4 regions of the Pseudomonas sp. I2 genome follow, and region 2 is predicted to be linked to each of the others. Evidence: predicted binding sites of a transcription regulator. Region 2 holds the regulator's gene; each other region holds the start of a gene.

Region 1 (7,077 bases), on a different contig from region 2:
GAAGCCACGGCCGTTGACCGCCATGTCCAGCGGGTTCTCGGTGGTCTGCAGGCTGCCGGTCTGGAAGTTCTTCTGGGTGCCGACGATGCGCACGCCGGTACCGACCTGCAGGCCCGACGGCAGTTCGCTGTCCTGGGTGGACTGCGCGCCCGGCTGGCGCTTGACCTGGTACAACAGGTCCTGGAACTCGGCGCGATCGCGCTTGAAGCCGGTGGTCGAGACGTTGGCCAGGTTGTTGGAAATGACCGTCAGGTTGGTGTCCTGGGCGGACAGGCCGGTTTTAGCGACCCAAAGAGCCGGAAGCATTCAGTGTTCTCCTCGTGCGCCTGTTTTACGGCACCCGTTCAAATGTGATTAGCCGATTTGCAAAACCCGAGCCATGGCTTCGTCGCCTTCCTTGGCCGTGTTCATCATCTTGACGTGCAGCTCGAACTGGCGGGACAGCGCCAGCACCGAGGTCATTTCCTCGACGGCATTGACATTGCTCCCCTCCAGGAAGCCCGACACCACCTTGACGTTCACATCGGCGTCGGCCGGCTGGCCGCTCTTGGTGTGGATGAGCCCGTCCGGGCCCTTGACCAGGCCACGGGTGTCGGGGTTGACCAGCTTGATCCGGTCGACCTCGGCCATCACCCGCGGGTCCTCGCCCATGGCGCGGATGCTGATGGTGCCGTCTTCGCCGACCTCCACCTTCTGCTCCGGCGGAATGGCGATGGGGCCGCCGTTGCCGATCACCGGCATGCCGTTGCCGGCACGCAGCACGCCCAGGGCGTCGATGTTCAGGCTGCCGGTGCGCACGTAGGCTTCGCTGCCGTCCGGTGCCTGCACGGCGATGAAACCGTCGCCGCTGACGGCCACGTCCAGCTCACGCCCGGTCTCGACCATGGGGCCGGCGCTGAAGTCGGTGGCCGGACGCTCGGTCATGGCGAAGGCCCGCGCCGGAAAGCTGTCGCCGAACACCGGCATCGAGCGCGCCTGCTCCAGGTCACGCTGGAAACCGTTGGTGGAAATGTTCGCCAGGTTGTTGGCGTGGGCCTTCTGCGCCAGCGCGTTCTGGCTGGCGCCGGTCATGGCCACGTAAAGCATCTTGTCCACAGTCATCCTCCGCTGCACTGGCGACCGGTTGCCGCTCGCCGCTGCTGTGCAGGCACTAAAGCAAGTTCCGAACCAACTTTACTGAAACGCGAAAAAGCCCGTGGATACGGGCTTTTTTCGAGTGCTTGGCAAGGGCTGCCGCCGGATATCCGGCGCCTCATTGCCGCAGGTGGCAACGAGGCGGCAGACCAGGGTATTGCCTTTGCGCAGGCTGTGCCGGCCTATTCGCGGGCAAGCCCGCTCCCACAGGGTCCGCGGCGCTCACAAATCCTGCGCCATGCAAAGCAGCCCCAGACACAGCATCAGCATCAGCGCTCACGGCAACCGGCGTTGTTGTACGGCCCGGCAAAACGCTTCCAGCCCTCCCCCGGCGACCACTGGGAGCACACCAGGCGACCATCGGCCTGGCTTTCCCAGCGCCACCAGGGCGCCATGGCAGCCTGGGCCTGAAGCAGGCAGAACAGCGCGGCGAGCGCAACGATCAGTCTTTTCATGACACCCTCGAAAACGACGAACCCCTTCTCGGGAAAGGGGTTCGTGCAGGTTCGACCAACCAGCGACCGTCAGGTCATCTGGATAATGGTCTGCATGACGGTACTTTCAGTGGAAATGGTCTTGGCGTTGGCCTGGTAGTAGCTCTGTGCCTTGATCAGCTCGACCAGTTCCTGGGTCAGGTTGACGTTGGACGCCTCCAGCGAGTTGGACTCGACGCTCCCCAGGGTACCGGTCTTCGGCGCGTCGATGCCCGGGATGCCCGAAGCGAAGGTTTCCGTCCAACGGGTACCGCCGATCTGCTGCAAGCCCTGTTCGTTGGCGAAGCTGGCGACGGCAACCTGGCCGATGGCACGGGACTGCTGGTTGCTGAAGCTGGCGAACAGCACACCGGTGGAGTCGATCGACAAGCTCGACAAGATACCAGTGGCATAGCCGTCCTGGGACTGCGACATGCGTGCGGTCTCGGTGTTGTACGAGGTGGTGCTGTTCATCGACAGACGCATGCCGTCGGCATTGCCCTCGGCACCGTTGGAGATCCAGTTACCGGACGCATCCTGTACCGCCGGGATCCAGCCACTCATGGTGAAGGTGTTGTTGGCCACGGTGAAGGAGGAGCCTGGCGGCAGGCCGGTGCTGTCAGCCGTCATGCTCTTGACCGAACCGTCGCTGTTGAAGCTGATGGTGCCGGTCAGCGGTGCGGTGCTCGCAGGGTCGAAGGGGTTGCGCCCATCGACCAGGGTGTACATGGTCCACTCGTTGGTGCCGGTCTTGCGATAGAACTGCTCCATCGTGTGCTCGTTGCCCTGGCTGTCGTACACCTTGGTCGGGAACGACTTGGTGTAGGTGGTCTCGTCAGCCGGGTCGAACGGTTTGTTCGGGATCATGGTGCCGGTGCCGTCATCCACTTCCAGCGGGATGTCGGTGGCCGAGGAGTTCAGGTTGATCCCCTGGTCGATCAGGGTGGTGGCCTTGGGTGCCAGTGCCGAGGTATCGATCTTCAGGTCGGTCAGCACGCCCTTCTGGATCTTGCCGGTCGAGTCGGCGGCGTAGCCCTGCAGGCGCAGGCCGTCCGAGGTGACCACGTAGTTGTCCTTGCTGGTCTGGAAGGCACCGGCACGGGTGTAGACCAGCGAGCCGTTGTCGGACAGGACGAAGAAGCCCTGGCCCTGGATGCCCATGTCCAGCACGTTGCCGGTGTTGTTGATGTCACCCTGGCCGAACTGCTGGGAGACAGCCCCCAGGCGCACACCGTTGCCGACCTGGTTCTTGCCCACGCCCAGGCGGTTGGCGCCGGCGTAGACATCGGCGAACTCGGCACGGGACGACTTGAAACCAATGGTGTTGACGTTGGCGATGTTGTTGCCGGTGACGTCCAACTGCTTGTTGGCTGCGTACAGACCGCTAAGGCCGATATTGAAAGACATGAATTCGCTCCTTGTGCCGCGTTAAACCGGCCTTAGATACCGATGGTTTGCACACTGGACAGGGGAACCTTCCCGAGCCCTGCAAGGTTGAGCATCATCTCGCCGCTCGGGTTGATGCTGACGCTGGTGACCTTGGCCGGCAGCAGCGTGTACATCTCCACCGCCTTGCCATCCACGGTGGTGGTGGCGGAGAAGCTGTAGGTGCCCGGATCAACCTTTTCGCCCTTCTCGTTGGTGCCATCCCAGATGAAGTCGGCGTAGCCAGCCTTCTGCTCGCCCAGCTCGATGGTCTTGACCACGTTGCCGTCCTTGTCCTTGATGGTGATCTTCGCTTCGCCGATCGCTTGCGGAACGACGATCTGGCCGTTGAAGCTCTCGGCGGTATCGACCACCGCCTTGTCGTTCTGCACCACCACCGAACGCCCGACCAGCGACGACGCCTGCAGAGCCTGGGACGAGCCCAGGGCACCGGCGATCGAGTTGACCGTGTCGTTGAGCGTGGTGATGCCTTCCAGGCTGCTGAACTGCGCCAGCTGGGCGATGAACTCGCCGTTGTCCTGCGGGTCCAGCGGGTTCTGGTGCTGCATCTGGGTCACGAGCAACTGCAGGAACGCATCCTTGCCCAGCGCATTCTTGTCGGTGTTCTCGGGCGTGGTCTTCTTGGTGCCGGTGCTCACGCCCGACGCCGAGAGAACATCGTTGAGGTTCACACCTGTGCTATCGACTGCCATGGTCGGGATTCCTTATCACTGACCCAGGGTCAGCACTTTCTGCATCATGGTCTTGGCGGTGTTCATCAGCTCGGCGTTGGTCTGGAACGCGCGGCTGGCGGAGATCATGTCGGCCATCTCCTCGACCACGTTGACGTTCGGGTAGTAGACGTAGCCGTCCTTGTTCGCCGCCGGGTGATTGGGCTCGTAGCGTGCCTCGAGGTTGCTCTGGTCCTCGACGATACCCATCACCTGCACGCCCTGGCCGGCCTCGCCCTGGTCCTGGAACAGCGACTGGCCAGCGCCGTTCTGCGCTTGCTGGAAGGTGGTGGCGAACACCGGGTGGCGTGCGCGGTAGGTCTGGTCGATGCTCGAGGACACGGTCTCGGCGTTGGCGATGTTCGAGGCGACGGTGTTCAGGCGCGTGTTCTGCGCGCTCATGCCGCTACCGGCAATGTTGAAGACACTGGCAAGGGACATGGTCACTCTCCACGCAGGGCCGAAACCAGCCCTTTGAATTTACTGTTGAGCAGGGTGAAGCTGGCCTGGAAGCCGATGGCGTTTTCCGCGTAGTTCGACTGCTCGATCTGCGCGTCCACGGTGTTCTGGTCGATCGAAGGCTGCATCGGCGTGCGGTACTTGAGGGTATCGTCGCCCATGGCCAGGCCTTGGGCCTCGATGTGCCGGGTGTTGGTACGGTCCAGGGCGATGCGGCCGCCCTGCTGCTTCTCGGCCTCGGCGGCGAGCACCGAAGAGAAATCCATGTCGCGCGCCTTGTAGTTGGGCGTGTCGGCGTTGGCGATGTTGTTGGCCAGGACTTCGGCGCGCTGGGCGCGAAAGCCCAGGGCCTTTTCATGGATGCCGAGCGCCTTGTCGAAACTGATGCTCATGTCGGGGAAACCTTCGAAGGTGACCGGAAGAATCGTGAGCAAGCTTGAGCAAGGTCTGTGCCAACATGCGCGACCCAATGAATCCGGCACTCCGGGCCGTTTGCCGGGGGCGGCAATGCCAGAAAAGCGGCAATGCCTTACCGCTTGGCGTCAGCAAAGCGGCAATGGGGGATGAAATGAAGCCGGGGCTGCACAGCGACCCCGCCCTTTACTTGGCCTGATAGATGATCCCCGGGCTGCACTGGACCATCTGGTAATGGTCCGGCAACCCGTTGAGCGCCTCGGACGCCCCCAGGAACAGGTAGCCCCCCGGCTTGAGCGTGCCGTGAATACGCATGAGGATGTCCTTCTTGACCTGGGCCGAGAAGTAGATCAGCACGTTGCGGCAGAACACGACGTCGAACTTGCCCAGGCTGGCATAGCTGTCGAGCAGGTTGAAGGAGCGGAACTCGACCCGGCTGCGGATCGCCGGCTTGACCGCCCAGCGCCCAGGCCCCCTGGGGTCGAAATAGCGCTGCAGGCGCTCCTGGGACAGGCCGCGGGCGATAGCCAGGCTGTCGTACTCGCCGGTCTTGCAGTTGTTCAGCATGGCCCCGGACAAGTCGGTGGCGACGATCTGCGCGCCCATCTTCAGTTGGCCGAGGTTGCTGCGCTCGAACTCGTCGATGGCCATAGACAGCGAGTACGGCTCTTGCCCCGACGAACACGCCGCCGACCAGATACGCAGGCGCTGGCCCGGGTTGCCGCGCACGAACTCCGGGATGACCTTGCTCTTGAGCACCTCGAACGGGTAGGTATCGCGGAACCAGAGGGTCTCGTTGGTCGTCATGGCATCGACCACCTGCTCGCGCAGGCCGCCGCGCGGCTGGGTCTGGATGCGCTGCACCAGCTCGCCGAGCGTCTTGATGCCCTGCTGCTCCATCAGCTTGTTGAGACGGCTGGAGACCAGGTACTGCTTATTCTCGCCCAGCAGGATGCCACAGGCTTTCTCCAGGAAGACCCGGAACTGTTCGAAATCCAAATTACCCGTAGACACGGCTACCGCCTCTTTTCAATCGCTGAGGCCGGGGCACGCCCCGGCCGTTTCAATGCGTCGCCTTGATCCGGTCGACCACTCGCTGGGCCAGGTCGTCCGGCTTGAACTTGGCCAGGAAGTCATCGGCGCCGACCTTCTTGACCATGGCCTGGTTGAATACCCCCGACAGGGAAGTATGCAGGAGGATGTGCAGGTTTTGCATGCGCGGATCGCTGCGAATCTCCGCAGTGAGGGTATAACCATCCATCTCGGGCATTTCGATGTCGGAGATCATCATCAGGAACTCTTCCTCCGGACGCTTGCCCTCGTCCACCAGCTTGCGCAGGTAGTCCAGCGCCTGGCGCCCGTCGTTGAGCGCCACCACCTCGACACCGACGGTCTGCAGGCAGCGGCTGACCTGCTTGCGCGCCACGGACGAGTCATCGACCGTGAGCACCCGCAGCAGCACCGCCTTGTCCTGCACCTCGGCGTCGATCACCCCAGCCGACACCGCCTCGGAGGAAGGCGCGACCTCGGCGAGGATTTTCTCCACGTCGATGATCTCCACCATACGGTCATCCACCCGGGTGACGGCGGTCAGGTAGTGGTCGCGGCCAGTGCCCTTGGGTGGCGGGTGGATCTCCTCCCAGTTCATGTTGACGATGCGCTCCACCGAATGCACCAGAAAGCCCTGGGTCTTGGTGTTGTACTCGGTGATGATCACGAAGCTGTTGCGCGCCTCCTCCTGCAGGGCCGGCAGGCCGGTCGCCATCGACAAGTCGAGGATCGGGATGGTCGCCCCGCGAATGTTGGCCACGCCGCGCACCACCGGGTGGGACTTGGGCAACAGCGTCAGCTCCGGGCACTGCAGCACCTCCCGGACCTTGAACACATTGATGCCGTAGAGCTGATCGCCATTGAGGCGGAACAGCAACAGCTCCAGGCGGTTCTGCCCCACCAGTTGCGTGCGCTGGTTGACCGAATCCATAACACCAGCCATGCCAGACTCCTTCATACGTATCAGCCTATGTACCAGATCGGCACGGGCTTTGCTTTTTTGAGCGTCATGTACACGAAAACGACATTTTCCCGACGATTGACGCACCTGCTGACCGGCTCGCTGGCCGCGCTGTGCCTGCTGGCACCCGGCGCCCGCACGCTGGCGGATGCGTTTACCTTGCCTGAACAACTTATCGGCGTCACCCAAGGGTTTCTTGAATTCGCCGTGGAGGACTACTTGGCCACCAGCCAGACACCAGGCCGCTACGAGATCCAGGTCAACTCGCTCGACCCGCGCCTGCGCATGCCGCTGTGCAGCCAGCAACTTGACGCTTCGCTGGAGAGCCCGGCGCAGCCGCTGGGTCGGGTCACGGTGCGGCTGCGCTGCAACGGCAGCGGGCCGTGGACGGTGTTCGTGCCAGCTCAGGTGCGGCTGTTTCGCGACGTGG
Region 2 (7,077 bases):
AGATGTTGCGCAAAGGTTCGAGGGAATCCCGGGGGCTATTCGCCTTCGTCGAAGCGATTGTTGATCAGTGCCACCAATGCATCCATGGCCGCGTCATCCTGCTCGCCCTCGGTGTGCAGGTGGACCTGGGTACCCTTGCCAGCGGCGAGCATCATCACCGCCATGATGCTCTTGCCATCCACCAGCTTGTCCGGTGCGCGGCCCACCCTGATCTGGCAGGGGAAGCGCCCGGCCACGCCGACGAACTTGGCGGCCGCCCGGGCATGCAGACCCAGCTTGTTGATGATGGTGATTTCGCGGGCGGGCATCGTGGTGCGGGTCCTGTGGGCTAGAGGTCGCGGTGGCGGACCTGGACGTTTTTCAGGGATTGCTGCAACTGCTGGCCCAGCCGTTCGGTCAGGTACACCGAGCGGTGGTGACCACCGGTGCAGCCGATGGCGATGGTGACATAGGCGCGGTTGCTGGCGGCGAAGCGTGGCAGCCACTTGAGCAGGTAGCTGGAGATGTCCTGGAACATCTCCTCGACATCCGGCTGGGCGTCGAGGTAGTCGATCACTGGCTGCTCCAGGCCGGAGTGCTCACGCAGTTCCGGCTTCCAGTAGGGATTGGGCAGGCAGCGCACATCGAACACCAGGTCGGCATCCACAGGCATGCCGCGCTTGAAGCCGAAGGACTCGACCAGGAAGGCGGTACCGGGCTCAGGCTGGTTGAGCAGGCGCAGCTTGATCGAGTCGCGCAACTGGTAGAGGTTGAGGCTGGTGGTGTCGATCTTCAGGTCCGCCAGGTCGGCGATCGGGCCGAGCAGTTCGCTCTCGACGCGGATCGCCTCGGCCAGGGAGCGATCGGCGTTGGTCAGCGGGTGGCGCCGGCGGGTCTCGGAGAAGCGCTTGAGCAGGGTCTCCTCGTCCGCATCCAGGTACAGCACGTCGCACTGGATATGCCGGGCACGCGCCTCCTCGAGCAATTCGGGGAATCGCGACAGATGGCTGGGCAGGTTGCGTGCATCGATGGAGACGGCGACCTTCGGTTGCAGCATCTCGGTATTGACCAGCGCATTTTCCGCCAATTGCGGCAACAACCCGGCAGGCAGGTTGTCGATGCAGTAGTAGCCGTTGTCTTCCAGCACGTCGAGGGCGGTACTCTTGCCGGAGCCGGACCGGCCGCTGACGATGATCAGGCGCATGTTCAGTGCTCGTTCTGTGCGTCCAGGACTACCTGGTACAGGGCCTCGCTGCTGTCGGCGGCACGCAGGCGATCGCGGACCTCCTTGCGATCGAGCATGCTGGCGATCTGGCGCAGCAGTTCAAGGTGGGCATCGGTGGCGGCTTCCGGTACCAGCAGGACGAACAGCAGGTCCACGGGAGCGCCGTCGATGGCGTCGTAGTCGATGGGGGCATCCAGGTGCAGCAGGGCGCTGACCGGTGCGGTGCAGCCTTCGAGCCGGCAGTGGGGAATGGCGATGCCATTGCCGAAACCGGTGGAGCCCAGCTTCTCGCGGGCGACCAGTTTCTCGAATACGTCTTCCATTTCCAGTTCGGTCACGTCCCTGGCGATCAGGGTGGCGATTTCCTGGAGCACACGCTTCTTGCTGCCGCCCGGCACGTTCACGAGGGAACGGCCGGGGGTCAGGATGGTTTCAAGTCGGATCATGGATGAGGGGGATCAGCGGGCGGCTGCACCTTGCAGCAGGCTTTGCTGTTTTTCCTTGTGTTTTTTCAGTTGGCGGTCGAGCTTGTCAGCCAGGGCGTCGATCGCTGCATACATGTCTTTGTCTTCGGCGTTTGCAACCACTTCGCCGCCGGGAATCTGCAGGGTCGCCTCGACCTTCTGCTGCAACTTCTCGACTGTCAGGATGACCTGCACGTTGGTGATCTTGTCGAAGTGGCCCTCCACGCGAGCGAGCTTCTCGAGTACGTACTCACGCAGCGGCTGGGTGACTTCTACATGGTGTCCACTGATGTTGACTTGCATACAGCTTCTCCTTTGTTGCCCGTGCATAAAGGGCAGGTATTGCACCTGCCACTGAAACGCTATGGCACAGCCAGGGGCTACATCAGTCGCTTGCGTTCGCTCGACGGTGCGATGCCGAGGGACTCACGATACTTGGCGACGGTGCGACGGGCTACCTGGATGCCTTGTGCCTCCAGTAAACCAGCGATCTTGCTGTCACTCAATGGCTTTTTCTGATTTTCCGCCGCAACCAGTTTCTTGATGATCGCACGGATCGCCGTGGACGAGCATTCGCCGCCTTCGGCGGTGCTCACATGGCTCGAGAAAAAGTATTTCAGTTCGTAGATGCCACGGGGCGTGTGCATGTATTTCTGCGTCGTGACCCGGGAAATGGTCGATTCGTGCATGCCCACCGCCTCGGCGATGTCGTGCAGGACCAGCGGCTTCATCGCCTCGTCGCCATGGTCGAGGAAGCCACGCTGGTGCTCGACGATCTGGGTGGCGACCTTCATCAGCGTCTCGTTGCGGCTCTGCAGGCTCTTGATGAACCAGCGCGCCTCCTGCAACTGGTTGCGCATGAAGGTGTTGTCGGCGCTGGTGTCGGCGCGGCGGACGAACCCGGCATACTGTGGATTGACCCGCAGGCGCGGGATCGCTTCCTGGTTCAGTTCCACCAGCCAGCGGTCGTTGTCCTTGCGCACGATGACATCGGGGACCACGTACTCCGGCTCGCTCGACTCGATCTGCGAGCCCGGGCGCGGATTGAGGCTCTGCACCAGCTCGATGACCTGGCGCAGTTCGTCTTCCTTGAGCTTCATGCGGCGCATCAGCTGGCTGTAGTCGCGGCTGCCGAGCAGGTCGATGAAGTCGGTGACCAGGCGCTGGGCTTCGGCCATCCACGGCGTGCTGGCTGGCAGTTGGCGCAGTTGCAGCAGCAGGCATTCGCCCAGGTTGCGTGCGCCGATGCCGGCGGGCTCGAATTGCTGGATACGGTGCAGCACCGCCTCGACTTCATCCAGCTCGATATCCAGCTCTGGCTCGAAGCCGGCGCAGATTTCCTCGAGGCTGTCTTCCAGGTAGCCCTGGCCGTTGATGCTGTCGATGAGGGTGACGGCGATCAGGCGGTCGGTGTCGGACATCGGCGCCAGGTTCAGTTGCCACAGCAGGTGGCTTTGCAGGCTCTCGCCGATCGACGTGCGGGTGGTGAAGTCCCACTCGTCGTCATCGCTGCTGGGCAGGCTGCTGGCGCTGGTCTGGTAGATGTCCTCCCAGGCCGTGTCCACCGGCAGCTCGTTGGGGATGCGCTCGTTCCATTCGCCATCCTCCAGGTTGTCGGCACTGGCCGTGCTTTCCTGGAAACTGCTGTCCTGGGGTTCGCTGGCCGGTTTGCTCTCGGCGTTGTCGGCCATCGGGTCGCTGTTGTCGAAGTCGTCGCCGTCTTCCTGACGTTCGAGCATCGGGTTGGACTCCAGCGCTTCCTGGATTTCCTGCTGAAGGTCCAGGGTGGAGAGCTGAAGCAGACGGATAGCCTGTTGCAACTGCGGGGTCATCGTCAGTTGCTGGCCCATTTTTAGGACGAGCGATGGTTTCATGGCAGGGGCTAAATACCTTGTTCGCCGGCGCACATGCGCCATCCACTACAGAGAGGGCGCCGGGGCGCCAACTTCAAGCAAGTTTTATGCCTTAAATTGTAGCGTTTGCCTAGAGCACTGTATCACTTAAGCCCTTCTCGGGCGCCTGTGCCAGTGCTCCGGGCAGACTCCTAGCGTTAGAGCCGGAACTCGTGGCCCAGGTAAACCTCCTTGACCAGGTCGTTGGCCAGGATGGTCTCGGCGTCGCCTTCGGCGATCAGCTGGCCATCATTGACGATGTAGGCGGTTTCGCAGATATCAAGGGTTTCGCGCACGTTGTGGTCGGTGATCAGCACGCCGATGCCCTTGGCCTTGAGGTGGTGGATGATCTGCTTGATATCGCCTACGGAAATCGGGTCGACACCGGCGAAGGGTTCGTCCAGCAGGATGAACTTCGGCGCGGTGGCCAACGCACGGGCGATCTCGACACGGCGGCGTTCGCCACCGGAGAGGCTCATGCCGAGGTTGTCGCGGATGTGGCTGATGTGGAACTCCTGCAGCAGGCTTTCCAGTTCCTTGCGTCGGCCGTCACGGTCCAGATCCTTGCGGGTCTCGAGGATGGCCATGATGTTGTCGGCCACCGACAGTTTGCGAAAGATCGAGGCTTCCTGCGGCAGGTAGCCGATACCGGCACGGGCGCGGCCGTGCATGGGCTGGTGGCTGACGTCGAGGCTGTCGATCAGCACGCGGCCCTGGTCGGCCTGGACCAGCCCGACGATCATGTAGAAGCAGGTGGTCTTGCCGGCGCCATTGGGACCGAGCAGGCCGACGATCTGGCCGCTGTCGATCGACAGGCTGACGTCGCGGACGACCTGGCGGCCCTTGTAGCTCTTGGCCAGGTGCTGGGCTTTGAGGGTTGCCATCTGATTTACTCGGCCTTCTTCTTCGGCTGGATCACCATGTCGATGCGCTGACGCGGCGAGGTCACGTTGCCACCGCGACCGGCGGTAGCCACCTGGGTCTTGGTGTTGTAGACGATCTTCTCGCCCTCGGTGGTGTTGCCTTCGTTCTCGACCTTGGCGCGGTCGGTGAGGATCACCATGTCCTTCAGCGCCTGGTACTGGATGGTCACGGCCCAGCCCTTCATCTTGTCGGGCTTGGCGGCGCTCTGCTGCTGCTCGAAGTAGGCCAGGTTGCCCACCGAGGTGACCACGTCGATATCGCCGGAGGCGGCGCGGGTGATGGTCACGGTATTGCCTTTGATCATCATCGAGCCCTGGGTGATGATCACGTCGCCGGTGTAGGTGGCAACGCCCTGCTTGTCATCCAGGTGGGCGTTGTCGGCCTGGATGCGGATGGGCTGGTCACGGTCGTTCGGCAGGGCCAAGGCGCTCGCGCTTCCCAGTGCCGCGCCCAGGCTGAGCAGAAGGGGGAGGGTTTTAACGAGCCTCATACTGTCCTCTTACGTTGGACAGCAGGTCCATCCTGCCGTCTTTCAGATACGCTTTCATTCCTTTGCCCGTGGTCGTGCCACCGGCGCCGTCGATTCTAACGGCTTGCTCGGTCTGCGCATATTGCTTCTGCGGGAACACGGTCATGCGGGTAGTGGTGATGATGGTATCGCGTTGTTTCGCGTCGGTACGGGCAACGCGGACCTTGTCGATCAGCTCGACCTCGCTACCGTCCGGGTTGACCTCGGCGCGTTCACTCTGTACGTGCCAGGGATACGGGGTGCCCCGATACAGGTGCAGGTCGGGCTTGGTCACCAGGGTCACTTCGCTGGCCTTCAGGTGCTCGACCTTGTCGGCGGTCATTTCGTACTGCAGCTTGCCGTCGGGCAGGAACTGCACGCTGTGGGCGTTGATCGCGTAGTAGTCGATGGCGCTCTGGTCGACCTGGGCCACTGGCCTGTCGAGGAAGCTCTCGGGGCTGATGTTCCAGTAGCCGACCGCCACCAGCAGGGCGGCGATCGCACCGAACAGCGCGATGTTTCGGGCTTTCTTGCTGAGCATGTACGGCCTTACAGGTAGTTGGCGTTGGCAGCGTCCAGGGTTCCCTGGGCCTGCATGATCAGTTCGCAGAACTCGCGGGCGGCGCCTTCGCCGCCACGTGCCTGGGTCACGCCATGGGCGTGCTGGCGCACGAACGGCGCGGCATTGGCTACTGCCATGCCCAGGCCGACCCGGCGGATCACCGGCAGGTCGGGCAGGTCGTCGCCCAAGTAGGCAACCTGTTCATAGCTTAGGCCCAGTTCCGCCAGCAGGCCGTCGAGTACCACCAGTTTGTCCTCGCGGCCTTGGAACAGGTGCGGGATACCCAGGTTCCTGGCCCGGCGTTCGACCACCGGGGTCTTGCGCCCGCTGATGATCGCCGTGGTCACGCCCGAGGCCATCAGCATCTTGATGCCATGGCCGTCGAGGGTATTGAAGGTCTTGAATTCGCTGCCGTCCTCGAGGAAGTACAGGCGGCCATCGGTAAGCACGCCATCGACGTCGAACACCGCCAGCTTGATCGCCTTGCCGCGTTGCATCAGGTCCTGGTTCATCGCGTCGCTCCCCATCACATCACCCCCGCGCGCAGCAAGTCATGCATGTTCAGGGCGCCGACCGGGCGGTCGTCCTGGTCGACCACCACGAGTGCGTTGATCTTGTGGTCTTCCATGATCTTCAGGGCTTCGGCGGCCAGCATCTCGGCGCGGGCAGTCTTGCCGTGGACGGTCATCACCTGGTCGATCGGGGTCTTGTGCACGTCGATGTTGCGATCCAGGCTGCGGCGCAGGTCGCCGTCGGTGAAGATACCGGCCAGCTTGCCGTCGTTTTCCAGGACGACGGTCATGCCTAAACCTTTACGAGACATTTCAAGGAGTGCGTCCTTGAGCAGGGTGCCGCGCTTCACTTGGGGCAGTTCGTCGTCCGCATGCATGACGTTTTCCACTTTCAGCAACAGGCGGCGGCCAAGTGCGCCGCCCGGGTGCGAGAAAGCGAAGTCCTCGGCGGTGAAGCCGCGCGCCTCGAGCAGGGCGATGGCCAGGGCGTCGCCCAGGGCCAGGGCTGCGGTGGTGGACGAGGTGGGCGCCAGGTTCAATGGGCAGGCCTCCTGGGCGACGCGGGCATCGAGGTTGACCTCGGCGGCCTGGGCCAGGGGCGAATCCGGGTTGCCGGTGAGGCTGATCATCTGGATGCCCAGGCGCTTGATCAGCGGCAGCAGGGTGACGATCTCGGCGGTGCTGCCTGAGTTGGACAGGGCCAGGATGACGTCGTCGCGGGTGATCATGCCCATGTCGCCGTGGCTGGCTTCGGCCGGGTGCACGAAGAAGGCCGGGGTGCCGGTGCTGGCGAGGGTTGCGGCGATCTTGTTGCCGATGTGGCCCGATTTGCCCATGCCGAGCACGATGACCCGGCCCTTGCTGGCCAAGATCAACTCGCAGGCCTTGACGAAATTATCGTCGATGCGGGCCAGCAGGGCCTCCACGGCCTCGACTTCCAGGCGCAGGGTGCGCTGGGCGGATTGGATCAGCTCGCTGGATTGGCTCATGTCGAAAAACGATGCCTGATGA
Region 3 (7,077 bases), on a different contig from region 2:
CACCGGATAATGAGGGTCGCGGGGCGCTGCCGGGCGCCAACCGCCCTGCCCGTCCTGGTCGCGGATGCGGTAGTCCTGGCCGAGCCAGGCGCTGGCCCGTCGCTCGAAGTCATCGCGCTGCCCGGCCTCGACCCGCGGCGCCCAGGCGTAGGCCTGGGTCCGGTGCTGCAGCGGGCGGGCATAGCCGTCGAATTCCCGGGGGGTGATTTCGTTGGAGTAGGTGAAGAAGCGCCGCAAGCCATCCAGCCGTTGCTCCTGGTCGTCGAAGCGTTCGGCGATACGGCTGTAGCGCTCATTGGCCAGCAGGTCGAAGCGTTGGCGCAACTGCTGCTTGTAGAGGCTCTGCGCGGCGATGGCCAGCGCGGCCGTGAGCAGGCCGCCCGCGACCAGGGCCGCCAAGGCCACGGCCCAGGCGGACAGCGCTTCGCTGAACAGGCCGAGCACCTTCGCACGCACGCCACACTTCGACATAGAGCATTCTCATCACGTCAGCGTCCTGCGAATTGTCCAGCCCTATGCTGATTTATAGCCATTGGCCATCAGCCCCGCAACGTACCTCGTCGACTCACCGCGCTTGCAGGCGCCAGGCCCTGTGGATCCGGTTGTTGCGCGCGAAATCCGGGTCCAGGGTCTGGGCACTGATCTCCTCCACCGCGTAACGCTCGACCAGGCTCGCGTCGAGCTGGAACTTGCGGAAGTTGTTGGAGAAGTACAGCACACCGCCCGGCGCCAGGCGGGCCATGGCCAGGTCGAGCAGTTGCACGTGATCGCGCTGCACGTCGAACACACCTTCCATGCGCTTGGAGTTGGAGAAGGTCGGCGGGTCGATGAAGATCAGGTCGTAGCTGTCCTGGTTGTCTTCCAGCCAGGCCATCACATCGCCCTGCTCCAGGCGGTGACGCTCGGAGAAGCCGTTGAGCGACAGGTTGCGCCGCGCCCAGTCGAGGTAGGTCTTGGACAAGTCGACGCTGGTGGTGCTGCGCGCGCCGCCCTTGGCCGCATGGACCGTGGCCGTGGCGGTGTAGCAGAACAGGTTGAGGAAGCGCTTGCCGGCCGCCTCGCGCTGGATGCGCAGGCGCATCGGCCGATGGTCGAGGAACAGGCCGGTGTCCAGGTAGTCGGTGAGGTTGACCAGCAGCTTGACGCCGCCCTCGTTCACGGTCTGGAAGCGGCCTTCGCTGCCCTGGCGCTCGTACTGGCGCGTGCCACTCTGGCGCTCACGGCGCTTGAGCACCACGCGCTGCGGGTCGATGCCCAACGCCTGGGGGATCGCCGCCAGGGCGTCGAGCAGGCGAGCCTGGGCCTTGTCCGGGTCGACCGAGCGCGGCGCGGCGTACTCCTGGACATGCACCCAATCCTGGTAGAGGTCGACCGCCAGGGCATATTCCGGCATGTCGGCATCGTACAGGCGGTAGCAGTCGACCTGCTCGCGCCGGGCCCACTTGCCCAGCTGGCGCAGGTTCTTCTGCAAACGGTTGGCGAACATCTGCGCCCCCTCGGACAGACGCGCCGGCTCACTGGCCACGCTCGCAGGCCGCCCCGGCTCGCCAGCCTCGGCATCGGCCTGGCGACGCTCGCCGGTGACGAACTGGTCGGGCTGCACCTTGAACAGCAGCAGCTTGCAGGGCAGCGCGCCGTTCCAGAAGGCGTATTGCTTGTGGCTGCGGATGCCCATGCGCTTGCCCAGCTCCGGAGCGCCGGTGAACACCGCCGCCTCCCAGCCCAGGCACGCCTGGCGCAGGCGTTCGCCGAGGTTCTGGTAGAGGTACAGCAGGCTGGCCTCGTCGCCCAGGCGCTCACCGTAGGGCGGGTTGCTGATCACCAGGCCTTTCTGGTTCTGGTCCGGGCGCGGCTCGAAGCTGCCGACCTCACCCTGGTAGATCTTCACCCAATCCCCCAGCCCGGCGCGCTCGACGTTGTTGCGCCCTGGCTGGATCAGCCGTGGGTCGGCCTCATAGCCGCGAATCCACAGCGCTGGCCTGGCCAACCCGGCCTGGGCACGGGCCTGGGCCTCGTCGTGCAGTTTGCGCCACAGCGCCGGCACATGGCCGAGCCAGGCGCTGAAGCCCCAGCGCTCACGCTTGAGGTTCGGGGCGATATCGGCGGCCATCATCGCCGCCTCGACCAGGAAAGTACCGACACCGCACATGGGGTCGGCCAGGGCGCCGCCCTGGGCGGCGATACGCGGCCAACCGGCACGGATCAGCACCGCCGCCGCCAGGTTTTCCTTCAACGGCGCAGCGCCCTGCTGCAGGCGATAGCCACGCTGGTGCAGGCTGTGCCCGGACAGGTCGAGAGAGAGGATCGCCTCGCCACGCTCCAGGCGCAGGTGCACGCGCAGGTCCGGGTCGATCTTGTCCACCGACGGGCGCTGCCCCTCACGGTTGCGCAGCTTGTCGACGATGGCGTCCTTGACCTTGAGGGCGCCGAAGTGGCTGTTGTCGATGCCCGAGCCATGGCCACTGAACTCCACCGCCAGGGTGCCGTCGGCGGCCAGGTGGTCCTGCCAGTCGACCCCGTGCACGCCCTGGTAGAGTTCGTCGGCGTTCTTCATGGCGAAACGCTTGAGTACCAGCAGCACACGGTTGGCCAGGCGCGACCAGAGGCACAGGCGGTAGGCGGTTTCCATGTCGGCCAGGCCACGGATGGCCGAGGTGTGCTCGCGCACATCGTCCAGGCCCAGGCCGCGGGCCTCCTCGGCGAGCAGGCCTTCCAGGCCCTTGGGGCAGGTGAGATAGAGTTCGAAACGGTCCGACATGAGCAATCCAGAGCCTTGGGCTGAGTGAGTGACAGGGCGACGCATCGCCCCGCCGATGTTTGCCCGAACGCCCTTCCAGCAGGCGTCCGAGTGGCCTTGCCCGTCTTCGGGAAGCGCCAGGCCGCCTGATCGACATACCCTCCGCCCGTGGCGAAAGCAGGTTAGATCGTCAGGCAGTACGAAAATTTCCGGCGGCGAAGCAGCCGATGTGACCCTTCGTCGCATTACCTATTATTACCGTCATCCTCCAGCAGCACTGGCCAAATGACGCCAAGGGGCATTAAACCCTGATCATAGCGGGCTCAACGGCAAATAAAGTTGAGTCGCATTTATTTACTTATCCTCTGACCCTCGGAAAGGTTACGTCCTTATGACAAATCGATCATTCACAGTGTGACGCGCTTTGGTTAGAACTCCTCTTAGGCCGTCTCGCAACGGGACGGCACTTCTGCTCGCCACGCCGGCAGCGAGCGCATACCGGCAGAAAGATTCTGCCCGGCCTCGGAGAGGCCGACGGGACATTACAGTCAACAAGTGAGGGCAACACCCTATGAGAAGACTTAAGCGTGATCCGTTGGAAAGAGCATATTCACGTGGCTACCAGTATGGGGTCACCGGCAAATCCCGCGAGCTTTGCCCCTTCAACCTGCCATCCGTTCGCCAAGCCTGGATCAATGGCTGGCGTGAAGGACGGGGCGACAACTGGGACGGTCTGACCGGCACCGCTGGTATCCAGAGACTCAACGAAAATCACGCCGTTGGCTGAGCGAGGACACTGAATTCGAGTCACCATGCACGCCCTATCCGGGCGGCGGGCTGAGGCCCAGGGGCCCCTTCGAGGGGCCCTTTTTTATGCCCGCCGCTTTACTGGCGCGGCATCGCCGCAATGGCATCGACCGCTTCGCGGATCAATGCCGGCCCCTTGTAGATGAACCCCGAGTAGATCTGCACCAGGCTGGCGCCTGCGGCGATCTTCTGCGCCGCATGCCGGCCTTCGGTGATCCCTCCAGCGGCGATGATCGGCAGCTTGCCGCCCAGCTCGCCCGACAGCACCTTGACCGTATGGGTACTCTTCTCCAGCACCGGCGCACCGGACAGGCCACCCGCCTCGTCGCCGAACGGCAGGCCCTCGACACCCTCGCGGCCCAGGGTGGTGTTGGTGGCGATCACCGCATCCATGCCCGACTCCAGCAAGGCCGAGGCGACCAAGGCGGTTTCCTCGTCGGTCATGTCCGGGGCGATCTTGATCGCCAGCGGCACACGCTTGCCGTGCTCGAGCGCCAGTTGCTCGCGCCGCGCCGCCAGGGCATCGAGCAGTTGCTTGAGCGAATCGCCGAACTGCAGGGTGCGCAGGCCCGGCGTGTTGGGCGAGCTGACATTGACGGTGATGTAGCTGGCCGCGCCGTAGACCTTCTCCAGGCAGATCAGGTAGTCATCCACCGCACGCTCGACCGGGGTATCGAAGTTCTTGCCGATGTTGATGCCCAGCACACCGTCGTAGCGTGCGGCCCGTACCCGTGCCAGGAGGTGGTCGACGCCCAGGTTGTTGAAGCCCATGCGGTTGATGATCGCCGTCGCTTCCGGCAGGCGGAACAGCCGCGGCCGAGGGTTGCCCGGCTGTGCGCGCGGCGTCACGGTACCGATCTCGACGAAACCGAACCCCAGCTGGGCGAAACCGTCGATGGCCGCGCCGTTCTTGTCCAGGCCCGCGGCCAGGCCCACCGGGTTGGCGAAGTTCAAGCCCATGACCGTCACCGGCAAAGCCGCCGGCTGCTTGCACAGCAGGCCATTGAGGCCGAGGCGGCCACCGGCGCCGATCAGGTCCAGGGACAGGTCGTGGGAGGTTTCCGGGGAAAGCTTGAACAGCAGCTGGCGGGCCAGGGTATACATGGGCGGGCAAGACTCGCGGTGAGTGAGGGGATGGATTATAGCCAGCACGTCGCCCGGGCGACAGGGCCCTGGCACATGGGTTGCTTCGTCAGGCACAACGACAGCCTATCGAGCAACGGCGAGAACTCCGTGAATACACACTTTCCAAGCATGCCCCTGGCCTGGGTCAACGGCAGCGACGCGCCGGAAAAGACCAGCCTGGACATCGGCTTCATGGCCCTGACCGATTGCGCATCGGTGGTGGTGGCCGCCACCCAGGGCTTCGCCCAGTTCCACGGCCTGACCCTCAACCTCAAGCGCCAGGGGTCCTGGGCCGGCCTGCGCGACAAGCTGGTCAGCGGCGAACTCGACGCCGCCCACTGCCTGTACGGCCTGGTCTATGCCGTGCACCTGGGCATCGGCGGCGTACCGGCCCGCGACATGGCCGTGCTCATGGGCCTGAACCAGAACGCCCAGGCCATCAACCTGTCCCCGGCCCTGCAACGCCGGGGCGTGACCAGCCCTGAAGCACTGGCGCGCCTGGTGCACCAGCATGGCGCGCGCCTGACCTTCGCCCAGACCTTCCCCACCGGCACCCATGCCATGTGGCTGTACTACTGGCTGGCCAGCCAGAGCATCCACCCGCTGCGCGACGTGCACAGCGTGGTGGTGCCGCCGGCGCAGATGGCCGCGCATGTCCAGGCCGGGCGCATCGATGGGTTCTGCGTCGGCGAGCCGTGGTCCGCCGACGCCGTGGCCAAGGGCCAGGGCTTCACCCTGGCCACCAGCCAGTCGATCTGGCCGGACCATCCGGAAAAGGTGCTCGGTTGCGCCCGCGCCTTCGTCGAGCAGTACCCCAACAGCGCCCGCGCCCTGGTCAAGGCCATCCTCGCCGCCAGCCGCTTCATCGAACAAAGCCAGGAAAACCGCCGAGGCACTGCCCAACTGCTCAGCGGCAAGGCATACCTGGACACCTCGCTGTCGAGCATCGAGGCGCGGCTGCTCGGCGACTACCAGGACGGCCTGGGCAACCAGTGGCACGACCGCCACGCCCTGCGGCTGTTCGACCAGGGCCGCGCCAACCTGCCCTACCTGTCCGACGGCATGTGGTTCATGACCCAGTTCCGCCGCTGGGGCCTGCTGCACGACGACCCCGACTACCTCGGCGTGGCCCGCCAGGTCCAGCAACTGGCGCTGTACCGTGAGGCGGCCACGGCGCTCGGCGTGCCGTGCGACGACTCGCCCATGCGCAGCAGCCTGCTGCTCGATGGCATCCACTGGGACGGCAGCGATCCCCACGGCTATGCCCGTGGTTTCCGCCTGCATGCCCTGGACGAGGCGCACGACGTGCGCGCCGGTCTGTGAGGGGGACGAACATGCTGCGCATCCTGCTGATCGACGACACGGAAAAGAAAGTCGGCCGCCTCAAGGCCGCGCTGATCGAAGCCGGCTTCGAGGTGATCGAAGCCACGGGCCTGACCATCGACCTGCCCACCTGCGTCGAAACGGTGCATCCGGACGTGGTGTTGATCGATACCGAGTCACCGGGCCGGGACGTGATGGAACAGGTGGTGCTGGTCAGCCGCGACCGCCCCCGGCCCATCGTGCTCTTTACCGACGAACATGACCCAGGGGTGATGCGCCAGGCCATCCAGGCCGGCGTCAGTGCCTACATCGTCGAAGGCATCCAGGCGGTGCGCCTGCAGCCGATCCTCGACGTGGCCATGGCCCGCTTCGAGAGCGACCAGGCGCTCAAGGCCCAACTGCTGGCCCGCGACCAGCAACTGGCGGAGCGCAAGCGCATCGAGCAGGCCAAGGGGTTGTTGATGAAGATGAAGGACTGCAACGAGGAACAGGCCTACACCTTGATGCGGCGCCAGGCCATGAGCCGCCAGCAGAAGCTGATCCAGGTGGCCGAGCAGATCATCGCCATGCATGAAATGCTCGGCTGAAGCCAGGGCCCCGAGGATGTGAGCCCAGCCTCGAGCCCCCCGGGGCCGCTTCGTGGGCAAGCGCCCACAGAGAGGGCGAGTCGATCACAAATGATGCGGTTTGCAGGGGCGTGTGGGAGCGGGCTTGCCCGCGATGGGGCGCGAAGCGGCCCTAGGATCACCCGTTGCCAGCATTCACAGACTCGCCCTCAACCCAACACAAGTTGGCCCGGCTCTTGCTGAACGATACCCACAGGTAGCCAACGGCGGTTGCCCCACTCCCGACAAAGACGTCGCTCCCCCTCCACCTCGGTGGACAGGGAAGCGGCGTCTTTTTCGTTCCGCCCTGCGCAGGCAGGGCATGACTACCGCTGCAACCGCGCGAGGTGTTCGATGAGTACGAGCTTCTGGAAATCCGGGCATGTGCCCACCCTGTTTGCCGCGTTCCTGTACTTCGACCTGAGCTTCATGGTCTGGTACCTGCTCGGCCCTCTGGCGGTGCAGATCGCCGCCGACCTG
Region 4 (7,077 bases), on a different contig from region 2:
TCACCGCCTTGAGGTAATCCAGGCCGCCCTCCAGGCTCTCGCGCCAGACCGAGGTACGCTGCAGCTTGTCGGCGGTGCGGATGTAGAACATCAGCACCCGGTCGATCAGGCGCACCAGGGTTTCGTCATCGAGGTCGGTGGCGAACAGTTCGGCATGCCGTGGACGCATGCCGCCGTTGCCGCACACGTACAGGTTCCAGCCCTTGTCGGTGGCGATCACACCGATGTCCTTGCTCTGCGCCTCGGCGCATTCGCGGGTGCAGCCGGACACGGCGAACTTGAGCTTGTGCGGCGAGCGCAGGCCCTTGTAGCGCTCTTCCAGGCGCAGGGCCATGCCGACGCTGTCCTGCACGCCATAGCGGCACCAGGTGCTGCCGACGCAGGACTTGACCGTGCGGGTCGACTTGCCATAGGCGTGCCCGGTCTCGAAACCGGCCTCGATCAGCTCGCCCCAGATCAGCGGCAGCTCGTGCAACTGGGCGCCGAACAGGTCGATGCGCTGGCCGCCGGTGATCTTGGTGTAGAGGTCGTATTTCTTCGCCACCTGGCCGATCACGATCAGCTTGTCGGGGGTGATCTCGCCGCCAGGAATACGCGGCACCACCGAGTAGGTACCGTTCTTCTGCATGTTGGCCATGAAGGTGTCGTTGGTGTCCTGCAACGGCACCAGGGCCGGGTCCATGATCGGCTGGTTCCAGCACGAGGCGAGGATCGAACCCACCGCCGGCTTGCAGATGTCGCAGCCGACATGGCCCTCGCCATGGCGCGCGAGCAGTTCGTCGAAGGTTCGGATGCCCTCGACCCGCACCAGTGCATAGAGCTCCTGGCGGGTATGGGCGAAGTGCTCGCACAGGCGCTTGTCGACGGCGATGCCACGGGCTCCCAGCTCGTGCTCGAAGACCTGCTTGAGCAGCGCCGCACAGCCGCCGCAGCCAGTGGCGGCCTTGGTGCAGCCCTTGACCGCCGCCAGGTCGGTGCAGCCACTGTCGATGGCCGCGCAGACCGCTCCCTTGCTGACGTTGTGGCAGGAGCAGAGCGTCGCGCTGTCGGGTAGCGCATCGGCGCCCAGCGCCGGTGCGCCACCCCCTTGCGGCAGGATCAGGGCCGCTGGGTCAACCGGCAGGGCGATGCCGTTCTGCACGTACTGCAGCAGGGTGTCGTAGTAGCTGTTGTCGCCCACCAGCACCGCACCGAGCACGCGCTTGCCGCTGGCGTCCACCACCAGGCGCCGGTAGGCGGCATTGGCCTCGTCGATGAAGCGGTAGCTGCGCGCGCCCGGCGTGGCGCCATGGGCGTCGCCGATGGAGCCGACGTCGACACCCAGCAGCTTGAGCTTGGTCGACATATCGGCCCCAGCGAAGGCCTCGGCAGGTTCGCCGAGCAAGCGCGCGGCGAGGTTGCGGGCCATGGCGTAGCCCGGCGCTACCAGGCCGAACACGCTGCCGTTCCACGAGGCGCATTCGCCGATGGCGAAGATCCGCGGGTCGCTGGTGCGGCATTCGCCGTCGATCACCACACCGCCGCGCGGGGCGATCTCCAGGCCACAGGCGCGGCCCAGGGCATCCTGGGGCCGGATGCCGGCGGAGAACACGATCAGGTCGGTCTCCAGGGACTCGCCACCGTCGAAGTTCATGCGGTAGCGATAGTCTTCCCCGGCGGTGATCGACTGGGTGGCCCGGGCCAGGTGCACGCCCACGCCCAGCGCCTCGATGCGTGCACGCAGCGCGGCACCGCCCTCGCCGTCCAGTTGCACCGGCATCAGCCGTGGGGCGAACTCCACCACATGGGCTTCCAGGCCCAGGGACTTGAGCGCGTTGGCGGCCTCCAGGCCGAGCAAGCCGCCGCCCACCACCACGCCGCGACGGGCCTCGCCGGCGGCGGCGCGGATGGCATCGAGGTCGTCCAGGGTCCGGTAGACCAGGCGCGCGGCACCGCTGGAGCCCTCGATCGAGGGCACGAAGGGATAGGAGCCAGTCGCCAGGACCAGCACGTCGTAACCGTAGCGCCCCTCGGCGGTGACCAGCTCGCGGCGCTCGCGGTCGATCTCCAGGACCGCCTCGCCCAGGTGCAGGTGCACGCCATGGCGGTCGTGGTACCCCGCCTCGCACAGGGCCAGGGCCTGGGCGTCGCTGCCATTGAAGTATGCCGACAGGTGTACCCGGTCGTAGGCGTGCTGGCGCTCCTCGCCGAACACCCGCAGTTCGAAGTGCGCCAAGGCACCGCGCTCGACCAGTTGCGCCATGCAATGATGACCGACCATGCCGTTGCCAACGATGACCAATCGTTGCCGTTGTCCGCCGTTCTCTGTTGCCTTCATCGCCGATCCTCGCTCACGGTTCGCGGGGCTACCCGCGCTCAAGACGAAAAAAAACGCCTGGAGCCGAAGCTCCAGGCGCCTTTGCCTGTACTCATCAGTGTGAGGCCCCTGCGGGTCGCCGTTGACCGGCGGGGCGTGTTGTAACCTTCTCAAAGCAGGGAGCGTGCCAAGCGCTCAACCCAGGACTTGCAGCGCCCCTGTGGAGGAGCAACCGAATGCTCGTTGACGATATCGAACCATTGCGGTGCGCCTCTCCCCATCCCGGTGCATTTCAGTACACGTCGCGCCGGTAGCGCTTGTCCCTGCTCAGCGCCTCGACATAGGCATCCGCCGCCTCCGCGCTCATGCCGCCCTGCTCGGCCACCACCTGGCGCAACACGGCATCGACATCCTTGGCCATGCGCTGGGCATCGCCACAGATGTAGAAATACGCCCCCTCCTCCAGCCAGCGCCACAGCTGCGCGCCCTGCTCGAGCATGCGCTGCTGGACGTAGATCCTGGCCTGCTGGTCGCGAGAGAAGGCGGTGTCCAGGCGCAGGTGGCCGCTGGCCTGCCAGGCCAGCAACTGGTCGCGGTAGTAGAAATCGCTCGCCTCGTGCTGCTCGCCGAAGAACAGCCAGTTGCGCCCGCTCGCTCCACGCGCCTGGCGCTCTTCGAGAAAGGCGCGGAACGGCGCGATGCCGGTGCCGGGGCCGACCATGATCACCGGGGCGCTGTCATCGTCCGGCAGGCGGAAGTGCTTCGACACCTGGGGAAAGATCGCCACCTCCAGCCCTTCGGCACGGTCGGCGAGGAAGGTCGAGCACACGCCCTTGCGCGTGCCATAGCGCACCGTGGAAACGGTGAGGTGGACCTGCCCAGGATGAGCCGCAGGGCTGGAACTGATCGAGTACAGGCGCGGCTGCAACGGCTTGAGCAGGGCCAGCCAGTCGGCCAGCGGCAAGTCCTGGGGAAACGCACGCAACACGTCGGCCAGTTGCCGCCCCCACAGCCAGTCGCCCAGCGCGGCTTCCTGCCCTGGCTGCAGCAGGCGCTGCAGGTCGTCGGCGCAACGGCTGAAGACCTCCAGTTGCGGGCGGGTGACCCGGGCGATCTCCAGGTGCCGCTCCAGGACGGTCGCCAGTGGCATGGCCGGATGGCCCTTGAGCTCGACCGGTGTCTGGCCGTCGAGCTTCATCAGCGCCAGCAGCTCCTCGACCAGCGCCGGGCAGTTGCGCGGCCACACCCCGAGAGCGTCCCCAGCCTGGTAGGTGAAATCGCTGCCGCTGAGGTCGAACACCAACTGGCGAGTTTCCTTGCTGGCGCCCGGGCCATTGAGCAGGCGGTTCTCCAGCAGCCTGGCTGGCCAGGGCTGCTGCTTGCTGTAGAGGGACACCGGGGCCGACACGGGGGGCGCCGGCGGAGCTGCCGGGCTGCCCAGCTCCGGCAGCAGGGCGTCGAGCCAGGCGCTGAAGGCCTCGTCGAACTCCGGCTCGCAGTCGACCCGCGACAGCAGGCGCCGAGCGCCGAGTTCGGCAAGGCGCTGGTCGAGCCGGCGGCCGAAGCCGCAGAACTGCGCGTAGCTGGAGTCGCCCAGGGCCAGCACGGCATAGGGCAGCTCGGCACAGTGGCTGCCCTCCTCGCCCTGCAAGGCCTGCCAGAACGCCGCGCCGCTGTCGGGGGCCTCGCCGTCGCCGAAGGTGCTAGCGATCAGCACCACGCTGGCGGCCCCTTGCAACTGACGAGGGCTGACCGCCTCCATGCAACTGAGCTCGACCGCCAGGCCGGCATCGCGCAGGCGCTGGGCGCAGCGTTCGGCCAGGGCTTCGCCGTTGCCGGTCTGCGACGCCCACAGCACCCGGTGGCACGGTGCCTTTGGCAATGCCGCCGGCAGCTCCGCCGACTGCGTCGCCGGCTGCGCGAACAGGCCGGCCAGCAGGCCATCGACGAACAAGCGCTGGGCCGGTGACAGCGGCGCGGCGTCCGGCAGGCTCGGCACCGCCTGCCTGGCCTGGCCCTGCTCCAGGCCAAGCAGGAAGCCCTGCAGGTAATGACGCTCCTCGTCGGCCAGGACGGGCGTGGGCAGGGTGTCCAGGCCAAGCAGGCGGGACAGGGTGGCGGTCGGCATGCTGGCAGGCTCCGCGGTGATGGCTGGGGTCAGTTCAAGGGCCTCGATGCGTTCTCCCGCGAGCCGCTCCAGGGCCACGGCGCAGTGTTTGAAGGCCGGTTGCAGCGAGACAGGGTCCACCGCGTCGCAGGTCACGGCGTTGATCGCCAGTTGCTCGCCATACAGGTCGTTCCAGTGAAAGGGCGCAAAGCAATTGCCCGGCATCACCCGCTCGCTGATCCGCGCCGGCAGCACGGCCTGGCCGCGACGCGAGCGGATCGCCACCTGGTCCTTGTCGGCGATGCCCAGGCGCTTGGCGTCCTCGGGGTTGAGCTCGACGAAGGGCCCAGGCTCGAGCTTGTTCAGGTTCGGTACCTTGCCGGTCTTGGTCAGGGTGTGCCACTGGTGCTGCACGCGCCCGGTATTGAGCACCAGCGGAAAGTCCGTGTCGGGCAGTTCGGCCGGTGGCAGCCAGGGGCGGGCGAAGAAGTGCGCCTTGCCGCTGGCGGTGGGGAACGCCAGCGCCGGCAGCTCGCCCTGCTCGTCGCGCAACAGCTGCTGGCTGACGCCGTCGTTGCGATAACGCAGCGGGCTGCGGTCGTCCTCGCGCCCCGGTGCACAGGGCCACTGGCGTGGCTTTTGGCGCAGCTCGGGATAGCCGATGCCGCGCAGGTCGTAGCCGGTGGCGGGGTTCCAGAAACGGCGGATCTCGTCGTACACCGCCTCGGCGTCGGGGTAGTCGAAGGCCTCGGCGTAACCCATGGCACAGGCGATACGGGCGATGATCTGCCAGTCAGGCAGGCTCTGGCCGGGAGGCTCGACGGCCTGGGGCATGAGGGTCAGGTTGCGCTCGCTGTTGATCATCACCCCCTCCCCTTCGGCCCACAGGGCGGCAGGCAGGAGGATGTCGGCGTAACGGTTGGTCTCGGTGTCGAGGAAGGCATCCTGGCTGATCACCAGCTCCGCCTGGCGCAGGCCATCGATCACCTGCTGGCGGTTGGCGACACTGGCCACCGGGTTGCTGCAGATGATCCAGCAGGCCTTCACCGCACCGGCTTTCATATGCTCGAACAGCGCCACGGTACCCTCGCCGCCCTCGTTGCGCAGGCTACCCGGGGCCAGGCCCCATCGCTGCTCGACGAACGCGCGGTCGGCCTCGACCAGCGCCGAACGCTGCCCCGGCAGGCCTGGCCCCATATAGCCCATTTCCCGCCCGCCCATGGCATTGGGCTGGCCGGTCAGCGAGAACGGGCCGCTGCCAGGACGGCAGAGGGCGCCGGTGGCCAGGTGCAGGTTACACAGCGCATTGGTGTGCCAGGTGCCGTGGATGCTCTGGTTCAGGCCCATGGTCCAACAGCTCATCCAGTCGCCCGCGGTGCCGATCCACTCGGCGGCCTGGCGGATGTCGGCCTCGGCCAGGCCAGTGATGGCGGCGACCCGCGCCGGGGTGTAGTCCTCGAGAAAGGCCGGCATCGCCTCCCAGCCCTCGGTGTGGCGGGCGATGAAGCCGGTGTCGGTCTTGCCGTCCTGATGTAGCAGGTACAACAGGCCATTGAGCAGGGCCAGGTCGGTGCCCGGACGCAGTTGCAGGAACAGGTCGGCCTTGTCGGCGGTGGCGCTGCGCCGGGGGTCGACGACGATCAGCCTGGCACCGGCCTTGACGCGATCGAGCAGACGCAGGAAGAGGATCGGGTGGCAGTCGGCCATGTTCGCACCGATCACCAGGAACACCTCGGCATGCTCGAAGTCCTGGTAGCTGCCGGGCGGGCCGTCGGCGCCCAGGGAGAGCTTGTAGCCACTGCCCGCGCTGGCCATGCACAGGCGCGAGTTGGACTCGATGTGGCGGGTGCGGATGAAGCCCTTGGCCAGTTTGTTGGCCAGGTACTGCGCCTCCAGCGACATCTGCCCGGAAACGTACAGAGCCACGGCGTCCGGGCCATGCTCGTCGATGACCCGCCGCAGGCGCCCGGCGGCCTGATCGATGGCGCGGTCGATGGCGTCGCGTGCCGGCTCCTGGTGGCGCTGCTGGCGCACGTAGGCATGCTCCATGCGCCCGGCAGCGCTCAGCGGCAGGTGCGCCGTCAGGCCCTTGGTGCACAGGCGGCCGAAGTTGCTCGGGTGCTGTTTGTCGCCGCTGATCTTGCTGACCTTGCCGTCGACCACAGACATGACGATGCCGCACCCTACCCCGCAATACGGGCAAACGCTGCGCACCTCGCTGCTGCTCATCGGTCTGTCTCCTGCCCGAATGAACGAAAAAAGCGCCGGCCGCCCCGGCCTGCTGGAGCAGGAGGGGCAACACGGCGCCTTTGTCGTGAAGAGGATGTGGGCCATCGGCGTTGATGGCCTGGATGGACGAGCTGCAGCAAAAGGCGGGCCAGTGGGAGGGCGAGGCTGTGAAGCGTGCTTTGGGGCCGTTTCGCGCCCCAGCACTCGCCTATGGAAACCCCGATACCGCACCATCCTGGTGACCCGCGCACCAAGCGGTGGCACCTGCGATCCTCATGGGGATATCCTGAACACCCCTATCGATCGAGATCCGCCCCTGCCCCCATGTCCCAGGTGATCCTCAAGACCCCCGCCCAACTCGACCTGATGCGCCGCGCCGGGCAACTGCTGGCTCAGGTTTTCGCCCACCTCGACGGCTTCATCCGTCCCGGGGTGACCACCCTGC

What was found. The regulator sigma-54, encoded in region 2, starts transcription at its own class of promoters, with help from an activator protein. The targets are predictions, from matches to a motif close to ANTGGCATNNANNTTGCTNT.
Region 1: a site for sigma-54 is predicted at 4,660-4,679, ahead of flgB (flagellar basal body rod protein FlgB). Genes of this name have one in related genera too.
Region 3: a site for sigma-54 is predicted at 4,716-4,735, ahead of WCE05_RS22660 (CmpA/NrtA family ABC transporter substrate-binding protein). Genes of this name have one in related genera too.
Region 4: a site for sigma-54 is predicted at 2,469-2,488, ahead of nirB (nitrite reductase large subunit NirB). Genes of this name have one in related genera too.

What each region holds. Positions count from the first base shown of each region.
Region 1 covers NZ_JBCGFQ010000021.1:30,642-37,718, forward strand. Annotated here, with positions in the region: gene flgG (flagellar basal-body rod protein FlgG) at 1-306, opposite strand, end outside; gene flgF (flagellar basal-body rod protein FlgF) at 355-1,095, opposite strand; gene WCE05_RS12705 (hypothetical protein) at 1,404-1,589, opposite strand; gene flgE (flagellar hook protein FlgE) at 1,659-3,014, opposite strand; gene flgD (flagellar hook assembly protein FlgD) at 3,047-3,745, opposite strand; gene flgC (flagellar basal body rod protein FlgC) at 3,761-4,204, opposite strand; gene flgB (flagellar basal body rod protein FlgB) at 4,207-4,614, opposite strand; gene cheR (protein-glutamate O-methyltransferase CheR) at 4,823-5,650, opposite strand; gene WCE05_RS12735 (chemotaxis protein CheV) at 5,700-6,629, opposite strand; gene flgA (flagellar basal body P-ring formation chaperone FlgA) at 6,696-7,077, shown strand, end outside.
Region 2 covers NZ_JBCGFQ010000002.1:38,031-45,107, reverse strand. Annotated here, with positions in the region: gene WCE05_RS01300 (HPr family phosphocarrier protein) at 36-308, opposite strand; gene rapZ (RNase adapter RapZ) at 329-1,183, opposite strand; gene ptsN (PTS IIA-like nitrogen regulatory protein PtsN) at 1,186-1,650, opposite strand; gene raiA (ribosome-associated translation inhibitor RaiA) at 1,663-1,971, opposite strand; gene WCE05_RS01280 (RNA polymerase factor sigma-54) at 2,049-3,542, opposite strand; gene lptB (LPS export ABC transporter ATP-binding protein) at 3,719-4,444, opposite strand; gene lptA (lipopolysaccharide transport periplasmic protein LptA) at 4,450-4,974, opposite strand; gene lptC (LPS export ABC transporter periplasmic protein LptC) at 4,961-5,533, opposite strand; gene WCE05_RS01260 (HAD family hydrolase) at 5,542-6,066, opposite strand; gene WCE05_RS01255 (KpsF/GutQ family sugar-phosphate isomerase) at 6,081-7,055, opposite strand.
Region 3 covers NZ_JBCGFQ010000058.1:18,270-25,346, reverse strand. Annotated here, with positions in the region: gene WCE05_RS22680 (diguanylate cyclase) at 1-471, opposite strand, end outside; gene rlmKL (bifunctional 23S rRNA (guanine(2069)-N(7))-methyltransferase RlmK/23S rRNA (guanine(2445)-N(2))-methyltransferase RlmL) at 566-2,758, opposite strand; gene WCE05_RS22670 (ribosome modulation factor) at 3,309-3,524, shown strand; gene WCE05_RS22665 (quinone-dependent dihydroorotate dehydrogenase) at 3,623-4,648, opposite strand; gene WCE05_RS22660 (CmpA/NrtA family ABC transporter substrate-binding protein) at 4,778-5,992, shown strand; gene WCE05_RS22655 (ANTAR domain-containing response regulator) at 6,004-6,579, shown strand; gene WCE05_RS22650 (NarK/NasA family nitrate transporter) at 6,952-7,077, shown strand, end outside.
Region 4 covers NZ_JBCGFQ010000004.1:67,223-74,299, reverse strand. Annotated here, with positions in the region: gene nirB (nitrite reductase large subunit NirB) at 1-2,317, opposite strand, end outside; gene WCE05_RS03395 (molybdopterin-dependent oxidoreductase) at 2,589-6,632, opposite strand; gene map (type I methionyl aminopeptidase) at 6,957-7,077, shown strand, end outside.